2 regions of the Fictibacillus sp. WQ 8-8 genome follow, and region 2 is predicted to be linked to the other one. Evidence: riboswitches for the same ligand, from Rfam matches in the RefSeq annotation. Region 2 holds a riboswitch; the other holds the start of a gene.
The links. Region 2 has a riboswitch for S-adenosylmethionine ahead of metK (methionine adenosyltransferase). Riboswitches for the same ligand answer to the same signal wherever they lie in the genome.
Positions count from the first base shown of each region.

Region 1: it holds a riboswitch for S-adenosylmethionine, as region 2 does, so the genes downstream of both, M1K46_RS18865 (DUF2325 domain-containing protein) here and metK (methionine adenosyltransferase) in region 2, are expected to answer to the same signal.

Region 1 is NZ_JAMXKG010000009.1:86,785-91,916, reverse strand. It holds gene opp4C (oligopeptide ABC transporter permease) at 1-441, shown strand, start outside; gene M1K46_RS18875 (ABC transporter ATP-binding protein) at 451-1,431, shown strand; gene M1K46_RS18870 (ABC transporter ATP-binding protein) at 1,428-2,393, shown strand; SAM riboswitch class I at 2,453-2,557, shown strand; gene M1K46_RS18865 (DUF2325 domain-containing protein) at 2,786-3,112, shown strand; gene M1K46_RS18860 (hypothetical protein) at 3,142-3,312, opposite strand; gene M1K46_RS18855 (S66 peptidase family protein) at 3,516-4,442, shown strand; gene M1K46_RS18850 (DNA-3-methyladenine glycosylase family protein) at 4,454-5,132, opposite strand, start outside.
Region 2 is NZ_JAMXKG010000005.1:314,035-319,166, reverse strand. It holds gene M1K46_RS13490 (TetR family transcriptional regulator) at 1-327, opposite strand, end outside; gene M1K46_RS13485 (MFS transporter) at 281-1,555, opposite strand; gene pckA (phosphoenolpyruvate carboxykinase (ATP)) at 1,689-3,272, opposite strand; SAM riboswitch class I at 3,556-3,688, shown strand; gene metK (methionine adenosyltransferase) at 3,869-5,068, shown strand.

The DNA.
Region 1 (5,132 bases), on a different contig from region 2:
TCTGAATACAGACTGTACATCATCATGATCATGCTGAGCTTTGTCGGCTGGCCGGCCCTTGCCAGGCTTGTCCGCGGACAAATTTTGTCACTAAGGGAGCAGCCCTTCATGCAGGCAACGGAAGTGCTCGGACTCAGCGATCGGCGAAAGATTTTCTATCACTTGATCCCGAATACGCTGCCGCTATTGCTCGTTGTGGCAACGCTGAATGTGGCAGGGGCAATACTTAGTGAATCCGCACTGAGTTTCCTTGGGCTAGGAGTCGTTCCGCCGACACCTTCATGGGGTAACATGATGGATGCGGCAAATAATTTTATAGACTTCAGAAAACGCCCATGGCTATGGATTCCACCCGGCTCGGCTATCTTCCTCACTGTCGTGTCCATTAACTTGCTCGGCGATGGATTAAGGGATGCGCTTGACCCGAAAATGAAACGGTAGGTGTTAATGTTGAGTGAAGCACTGTTAGAAGTAAAAAACTTAGTCACTAATTTTTATACGGAAGAGGGCGTTGTAAGGGCAGTGAATGACGTCAGCTTTTCCATTGGTGAGCAGGAAACGGTCTGTATCGTCGGAGAGTCAGGCTGCGGAAAAAGCATCACATCACTTTCCATCATGCAGCTCATAAATGAGAACGGAAAGATTGAAAACGGAGAAGTGAACTTTGCCGGCCGAAATCTTCTTAAACTGAATAAAAAAGAGATCAGCCGCCTTCGCGGAAATGATATCGGAATGATCTTTCAGGAGCCGATGACCTCGCTGAATCCAGTGTATACGATCGGCCAGCAGATGATTGAGCCGCTCCAGGAGCATCTGCTGCTTAGCCGGAATGAAGCCTATAAGAAAGCACAGGAGCTCATCACAAGGCTGGGAATTCCAAATGCTGAGAAAATCATTAACATGTATCCGCACGAACTGAGCGGGGGTATGCTGCAGCGGATCATGATCGGCATCGCGATCAGCTGCAATCCGAAGCTCATCATCGCCGATGAGCCTACGACTGCCCTGGATGTAACGATTCAAGCTCAGATCCTGGATATTTTACGGGATATTAAAGAGCAGTTTAAAACATCCATTCTGCTGATTACCCATGACCTTGGAGTTGTTGCCGAGATGGCAGATTATATTGTCGTTATGTACGCAGGCAAGATTGTGGAGCAGGGTCCTGTCCTGGAAATGTTTACGAATCCACAGCATCCTTACACGAAGGGTCTTCTGAAAGCCAAACCGGTGATTGGAGAGCGAAAAGAGGAGCTTTACACGATAGCCGGCCAAGTTCCAAACCTTGCTGAACTGACTGAATCGTGTTATTTTGCTGACCGGTGCGAGCATTGCATGGACATTTGCCGGACAAAGCATCCAGAGCTGGAAAAAACCTCTGAGAACCATAGTGTCAGCTGCTACCTTTATGAAAGAGAGGCCGTACGATGAGTGAAGCATTATTAGAAGTGGAAAATTTAAAAAAATACTACTCAAGCTCTAACGGCCTATTTGGGAAAAAGGGTGAATCGGTCAAGGCGGTCGATGGTGTCTCGTTTACGATTGAAAAAGGAGACGTATTTGGCCTCGTCGGAGAGTCCGGCAGCGGGAAATCCACGATTGGAAAGACCATTCTAAGGCTGCATGAGAAGACCGAAGGGGAAGTTCGTTTTAAAGGGAAAGATGTTTTCTCACTAACGAAAAAGGAACTACGGGGTTTGCGTGTGCAGACCCAACTCGTCTTTCAGGACCCGTTCAGCTCATTAAACCCCAGGATCCGGGTGGGAGATGCCATTGGGGAAGCCATGGTTCAGCACGGTCTTGCTACCAGTAAGGATGTTAGAGCAAAGGTGCTTCAAGTAATGGAAACATGCGGTCTTTCACCCTTTCATGTGGATCGTTATCCTCATGAGTTCTCTGGCGGCCAGCGGCAAAGAATCGTCATTGCCAGGGCGATGGCACTCAATCCCGAGTTTCTTGTCATGGATGAACCGGTCGCTGCTCTGGACGTTTCCATTCAGGCACAGATTATTAATCTTTTCAGTGATCTGAGGAAGAAGAAAGGCCTTTCGTATTTGTTTATTTCACATGATTTGAGTGTCGTTGAGCATCTTTGTACAAAGATTGCGATCATGTACCTTGGCAATATTGTGGAGATGGCAACGAAAGAAGAGCTGTTTGATAATCCGCTGCATCCCTATACGAAAGCGCTCTTGTCTGCTGTCCCAATACCCGATCCACGGATCAAGAGGGAGAGAATTATTTTAAAAGGAGATATTCCAAGTCCTGTTAACCCGCCGTCAGGCTGCAAGTTTCGTACACGGTGTCCGCTGGCAACAGAGCTTTGTGCGGAAAAAACCCCCGAATTCAGGGATATGGGGAACGGACATTTTACGGCCTGTCATTATGCTTAAAAACTGTTGACTTACCAGGCTTATTCCATTATATTATTTTTAATAATTTAAAATTTTCTAACTTATTAAGAGAGGTGGAGGGATTTGGCCCTTTGAAGTCTCGGCAGCGGTCCCGGAGAGGGAACTGTGCCAATTCCAACAAGCTTTGGCTTGGACAATAAGAAGGGTAATTTGGTTATGTCTAACCTCTTCTTATTACGTGATCGTAGTAGGAAGAGGTTTTTATTACGGTATAAAACAGAGTAAATCCATAGGGATATTTATATATTCTTTTTTGCTGCTGATTGGAAAACCAAAGGCAACTCTCTTTTTGGGATGTATGCCTTTGTTTTTTTTATTCAGCTCGAGCAAAAAGAAATAGTTGAAATAAGAGAGAGAAGGGAGATGCTGGTATGTCGTCGTTATTAATTGTTGGTGGAGATCATCTTGGGAAAATTACGAAGAAACTGGAGCATCAAGGGATAAGGGAGATCATTCATGTGAGCGGAAGAAAAGCTAGAATGTCTCAAAAGGAGATTCCAAGTCATGTGAACTTGGTTCTGGTCCTGACCGATTTTATAAACCATGAGTTTTCAGCAGCGATTAAGAAAAAGGCGAACAAACAGAGTGTTCCCATCTATTTTTCCAAGAGGTCCTGGTGCTCGATCTATGCTGTACTTGAAAAATCGGGGCTTTTAAGCAATCGCACAAAACGGAAGAAGATAGCCGTTAATGGGTAATAAGAAAACCTGCCTCATAGGGCAGGTTTTCATTCCGTTGAATCAATTTTTACAACTTCAAGCTGAAAGGGAACGCACTCTTCCAGCCTTTCTTTAATCTGTTCGGCTTCCTCTCTGGACAATGGAGTATTTGAGTCTCTTAACGTTTCCATGCTGAAAGTAAACCGCCCGCTGGATTCAATAACCTTGTATTCTTTCATGGAAATTCCCCTTTCTCCCTTTCATTTGAGATTGCAAAAATGGCACGATGGTATATCTATATACTTCTACATACCCGGTTCGTTCCCTTTTTAGTATTTTGATTGGAGGAATTGAAAAAATATAGTTATAGGAAAATCATCACTCTAATATACATAATCGATGGAATCTCGATGGGAAACCGTGCTGATGGAGGGATGAAGGTATGGCTGTTAAACCACCGATACTACAGAGAGGGGACACCATCGGGATCGTGACACTAGGAAGCCCTCTGGAGGCCCAAATAATTAATGAAGGATTAACCACGCTGCGAAATTTTGGATTCAATATTGTCCTCGGGAAAAATGTTTACACGAATACTGGTTTTTTGGCCGGAACGGATGAACAGCGGGCAGCTGATTTAATGGCGATGTTTACGAATAAAAAGGTGAAAATGATTTTGCCGACAAGAGGGGGAGTAGGAGTAGAGGGAATTCTGCCGTATCTGGATTTTGATGTCATCCGGCAGAATCCAAAAATCGTATCAGGATACAGCGATATTACGATCCTGCTGAATGTACTGTATCAATATACCGATTTAATCACCTTTCAGAGCCTTCTCCTGCTGGACTTTAATCCAAATACACCGGCTTATAACTACCAACAGTTTTTCCAGGCAACTTCAACTGTTCAGTCACCCCGGCAAATTGTTAATCCGCCGGGTATTCCTCAAATTAGCAGAGTACAAGGAAATATAACGGGAGAAGTTGTTGGCGGCAATTTGACCTCGCTTGTGGATTCACTTGGAACTCCGTTTGAGATTGATACAGCAGGAAAAATTTTAGTGATAGAGGAGACCCATGAACCGATTAACCAGGTTTACCGGTATCTCAATCATTTAAAAATTGCGGGTAAATTTGATGATTGTGCAGGCATTGTGATGGGTGAATGCACAGCGTGTGAACCGGCGTACGGTGTAACGTATGATCAGCTCATAACTACGTTTGTCGTACCACTTGGGAAGCCGCTCATGACAAATGTTACAACAGCACATGGGTATTATAAGGCAGCCATCCCAATCGGTGCACAGGCGAACCTCGATACCGTTAAAAACCGTTTTTCGATTTTAGAGCCGAGTGTGAGCAATATGTAATATAAAAGAGATTATCCAGCTGCCAGCTCCATCCATAAATAAAAGGTGACATAGGCTCTCCAGCCTGTCCAATTTTGAGACCACTCGATGATTTCTGGAAGGCTTGGCTTGGAGTGGGAACCAAGCACCTTTTTTAACGCGTTATGCAAACCAACGTCTGCAGCAGGAAATGCATCAGGATGGCGCAGGCACCTCATGATGACATAGTTTGCTGACCAGCTCCCGATTCCGCGGATCGAAGTCAATTTCTTTTCCATCTCGTGAAGGGGCAGTTCTTGGAGTCCTGTTTTGGTTAATCTGCTGTTAGAGATTAATTCAGCAGCATCTAACAAGTACTCTGCCTTTCGGTTTGTGAACTTTAGGGAGAGCAAATTTTCTTTAGTAAGATTGGCGACTTTATCAGGCTCAGGAAACATCCAATAATCTTTTCCGTTGAATGCCATGTTTTCTCCGAAGTGTTCAACCAACCGCCTCTTCAATAAATAAGCCACGTGAAGGCTGACTTGCTGCCCCATTATAGACCAGGCCAAGGCTTCAAACAGGTCAGGCACTCCAATGATTCTCAGCCCTTCCCGCCCTGGGACAACCTTACGCAAAATACGGTCTTCTTCTGCCATTTGATAGAAAGGGGTTAAATCCCGTTCCAAATCCATCCAATCGATGACGTGATGAACAATCTCTGCTTTTGTA
Region 2 (5,132 bases):
AAAAAGATTTTCCGTGTCTTCGTATTCAGCCCTTCTGTAGTCATCCAATAAGGTAAGGAGAGTTTTCCAAACGGATCCATTATTCTTTTGAAGGAGCTCATCCAGCTCCTTGCGGTTATCCTCCATCATTTGTTCCAATAGAGAAAGAAAGATGTGCTCTTTGTTTGAGAAGTAGGCATAGATCCCGCCCCTGCTGATGGATGTGGCATCCATGATGTCTTTAATAGAGGCAGCTTCATAGCCTTTTTGGGCAAACACTTTTTTAGATGCCATTAAAATTTCACGCTGTCGTTGTTCCTTGTGCTCGTGAGGCACTTTCGGTGACATACTGATCGCTCCGTTCAATCGATTTTCGTAAAAACAATGCCGCTATGCTTATTGTAACAAGTCCAGCGCCAGAAACAATAAATACGGAGATCACTCCGAATTGATTTCCAGCAAATCCGCCAGTCACCGGGCCTATAAGTGTCGCTAGCATTATAATGCTTCCCGTCAGGCCAAATACTCTTCCTGTCATATGAACGGGTGTTAGTCTCTGAACGGCTGTATTGAAAGGGATGAAGATTAAACCTGCGCCTGAGGCAGCTAAGAAGGTTAGCGCAGGAGCCCAGATAAATGGGTGGGGAAGCTGGAGAGAAGCCAGATATCCCATGATCATAAAACCGCCTCCAAGCGAGAAGATACCGATCGTCATCGCCAGCCATGGAGATCTGATCTGCCATTTTGTCAAACATAGGCCGGTCACGAGAAAGCCAACTCCTGAGCAGGTGACCACTAAACCTACCAATGCCGGGCTGCCCGTCTCGAGTAATCGGATCAGAACGGAAAACTGGGCATCCGCCATCTGCAAGATCAACATGGAAACAAACATGAGACCAGTGCCAAACAAAATAAAGCGTACGGTTTTCATATATTGAAAGCCTTCTTTTAAATCTGATATAACAGATCCTTTTGTGCGTTTTTCTTTTACGTGAAGCGGTTTAACACCTGGAAGCACGAACAGCAGCAAAGCGGACAAGAGAAAGCTGGCTGAATCAAGAATAAAAACGCTGCTGATTCCAGCCGTGGTTACTAAAAATCCGCTGATGGCAGGACCGATAATCTTCGTCGCGTCCTGGATGACAGAGCTGATCGAAGCAGCCTGCTGCATATCGTCATCGGACACGATTTCTTTCAGCATGCCGCTTTTGGCGGGAGTAAAAAGAGAGGAGAAGATTCCCAGAAGAATGAGCAGAATGTACACATGCCAAGGCACAGATGCAACGATCAAACCAAGAATAATGATACAGCGGAAAAAATCAGAACAGACCATGATGGTTCTACGGTTCATGCGATCGGCGATCACGCCAGCAACCGGTCCAAGAACCGTCATGGGGAGTCCAAGTGAAATAATGACAAATGACATCTCCAGCGGTGAGGCGTTCCATTTAAAAGCCATCAATGAAAAAATAGCCATGATGCTAAGCCAGTCACCAAGATTGGAAATGACCTGTGCCGACATTAAAAACTTAAAAGATTTATTCTGCCTTAATGTATTACCTGCTTTCTTTTCCATGAGATCACTCCTCGGAATTAAAATGACACTTATGTCGTTATTATAAATGACACAAGTGTCGACTTCAACCTTTTTATGGAAAATAAAAAACCGCTTCGGCTGGGAAGCGGTTTGTAGGAGTTTTGGATGTAGCTTAGCAAAGCGGTCCTGCACTTTTAATTTCTGCTGGCACATTGTTGAATTTTTCGAAGTTTTCCTTGAACTTACCTGCAAGCTCTTTTGCTTTGCGGTCGTAATCTTCCGGGTTCTCCCAAGTCTTTTTCGGCTGAAGTACTTGATCAGGAACACCTGGGCAATGTACTGGTGTATGCAGTCCAAAAATAGGGTCGGTTATCGTCTCTACAGATTTTAATTCCCCTTGAAGGGCAGCCTGAACCATGGCTCTTGTGTAGGAAAGGTTCATGCGCTTGCCGGCACCATATTCTCCGCCTGACCATCCGGTATTCACCAGGTATACTTCTACTTCATGATGATCGATTTTTTCTCCGAGCATTTCGGCATATACAGTTGCTTCCAATGGAAGGAACGGCGCACCGAAGCATGTTGAGAAGGTCGCTTGAGGAGATGTGATTCCTCGTTCTGTTCCGGCAAGTTTGCTCGTGTAGCCGGAAAGGAAATGATACATGGCCTGTTCTTTTGTCAGTTTGCTGATCGGAGGCAATACGCCGAATGCATCAGCTGTCAGGAAGATGATCGTGTTCGGATGACCAGCAACACTTGGCTGGATAATATTCGGGATCGCCTGAATTGGATAGGCAGCCCTAGTATTTTCAGTCAACGTACCGTCACTATAATCACCTACGCGAGTTTCATGGTCAAGAACGACATTTTCGAGAACGCTTCCAAAACGGATCGCATTCCAGATCTGCGGTTCTTTTTCTTCAGAGAGGTTGATGCATTTTGCATAGCAGCCGCCTTCAATGTTAAAAACACCAGTATTAGCCCAGCCATGTTCGTCGTCACCGATCAATGAACGATGCGGATCAGCAGAGAGCGTAGTTTTCCCGGTACCGGATAATCCGAAGAACAGAGCTACATCGCCTTCCTGCCCGACATTTGCGGAGCAATGCATAGAAAGGATCCCTTTTTCAGGAAGAATGTAGTTCATTACTGAGAAGATGGACTTTTTAATTTCTCCTGCATATTCAGTTCCTCCGATCAATACGATACGCTTCTCAAATGATATAATAATGAAGGTTTCAGAATTGGTCCCGTCTACAGCAGGATCTGCTTGAAATCCTGGTGCAGATACCACGGTGAATCCCGCTTCGATTCCTTTTAGTTCTTCAGCTGTCGGACGGATGAACATTTGGTGGGCAAACAGGTTATGCCAAGCGAATTCATTAATCACCTGAATAGGCAGCCTGTACGCGTGGTCGGCACCAGCGAATCCTTTGAATACAAACAATTCCTCTTTTTGTCCTAAGTAATGAAGTACTTTTTTATAGAGCTGCTCAAATTTCTCTTCGTTAAAGGGCTTATTGATTTTGCCCCAGTTTATTTTATCTTGTGTGCTAGCTTCATCCACGATGAATTTGTCTTCGGGAGAACGTCCAGTATATTTTCCAGTAGTGGCCCTGAGAGCACCGGTTGAAGATAAAATGCCTTCATTTCGGAGCAGCGCCTTTTCAACAAGCATAGGTACAGGTAGATTTTCATGAGTAGCAGCGCTGGATAGAATGTCATCTAAAGTCGTCGTTAAATCAACCGTATTCATGTTCGCAAAACCATCCTTTTAAGAAATATATTTATCATTAATATCGTAAGTAAATTCGAAATTAGTATAACACATTGAAACAAATAATGTATACTATTTTATTTAGCAAATTGTAAATTGGTTCATAAATCAGGCTCTTTGTTTTTAAAAGCATAATCTTTCATTTATAATAGGTACTTAATTCCGTTTGAAGGATCGCCCAGACTCCCGCTGGAGAGGGAGAGTATAGCTTTTCAAGTTGACAGGTTTGTCGAACTGCGCTATTATATTTCGGGAACGGCTACTCTTATTCCGAGTAGGTGGAGGGACAGGCCCTATGAAACCCAGCAACCGACACTTCATCATCACATATGCATCTTGTGCAGTGAAGTGAAAAGGTGCTAACCTGCAAGGTGAAAAAACCTTGAAAATAAGAGGTGAAGGCGTAGACATAAGACCTTTTCCCTCGTGTATTTTAGGTCCAGGGAAAGGCTTTTTTTATGTCTTAAAACAGTTTGAACCTGAATATTTTACAAAACAAAGTATCCATATAGGAATGAGTACCGTATCTTATAAAAAAATTGCTCTATGCTTTCAATAGAGAAGGAGGATCTCAATTGTCTAAAAGTCGTCGTCTTTTTACATCTGAATCAGTTACGGAAGGGCATCCGGATAAAATTTGTGACCAAATTTCCGATGCGATCCTGGATGAAATCCTTGCAAACGACCCGAACGCACGTGTCGCTTGTGAAACATCCGTAACGACAGGCCTTGTGCTTGTTGCTGGTGAAATCACCACATCTACTTATGTTGATATTCCAAAAGTCGTTCGCGAAACGATCAAAGAAATCGGCTATGACCGTGCAAAATACGGTTTCGATTCTGAAACATGCGCAGTTCTTACATCCATTGATGAGCAGTCTGCGGATATCGCGATGGGTGTTGACCAAGCGCTTGAAGCTCGTGAAGGCTCAATGACTGATGAAGAAATCGAAGCGATCGGTGCTGGTGACCAAGGTCTTATGTTTGGTTATGCCAACAATGAAACACCTGAACTTATGCCGCTTCCGATCTCTTTGGCACACCGCCTGTCCCGCCGATTGGCTGAAGTGCGTAAAACCGAAGAAGTTCCTTACCTTCGTCCGGATGGTAAAACTCAAGTAACGGTGGAATATGATGAGGATGACAAACCGGTTCGTATCGATACGATTGTTATCTCCACTCAGCACCATCCAGAAATTACAATTGAGCAAATTCAAGCCGACATTAAAGAACAAGTCATCAAGCCTGTTGTTCCTGCAGAATTGATCGACGAAAACACAAAATACTTCATTAATCCGACTGGCCGTTTCGTTATCGGCGGACCACAAGGTGATGCTGGATTAACTGGCCGTAAGATCATTGTTGATACGTATGGCGGATATGCTCGCCACGGTGGTGGAGCATTCTCCGGTAAAGATGCAACTAAAGTTGACCGTTCTGCAGCGTACGCCGCTCGTTACGTAGCGAAAAACATCGTTGCTTCCGGACTTGCTGACAAAGTAGAAGTTCAGCTTGCATATGCAATCGGTGTAGCACAGCCTGTATCGATCGCTGTCAACACATTCGAAACAGGAAAAGTTTCTGAAGAAGTATTGGTTGATCTTGTGCGCCAAAACTTCGACCTTCGTCCTGCGGGAATCATTAAAATGCTTGACCTTCGCCGTCCAATCTACAAACAGACAGCGGCATACGGACACTTTGGCCGTACAGACGTTGAGCTTCCTTGGGAAAAAACAGATAAAGCAGAAGCACTTAAAGATCAAGCAAACGCATAATACATTGAAAAAACCGGCCTTTGGGCCGGTTTTTCTTTTGAAATAAAGTTATTTTGATCAAAAT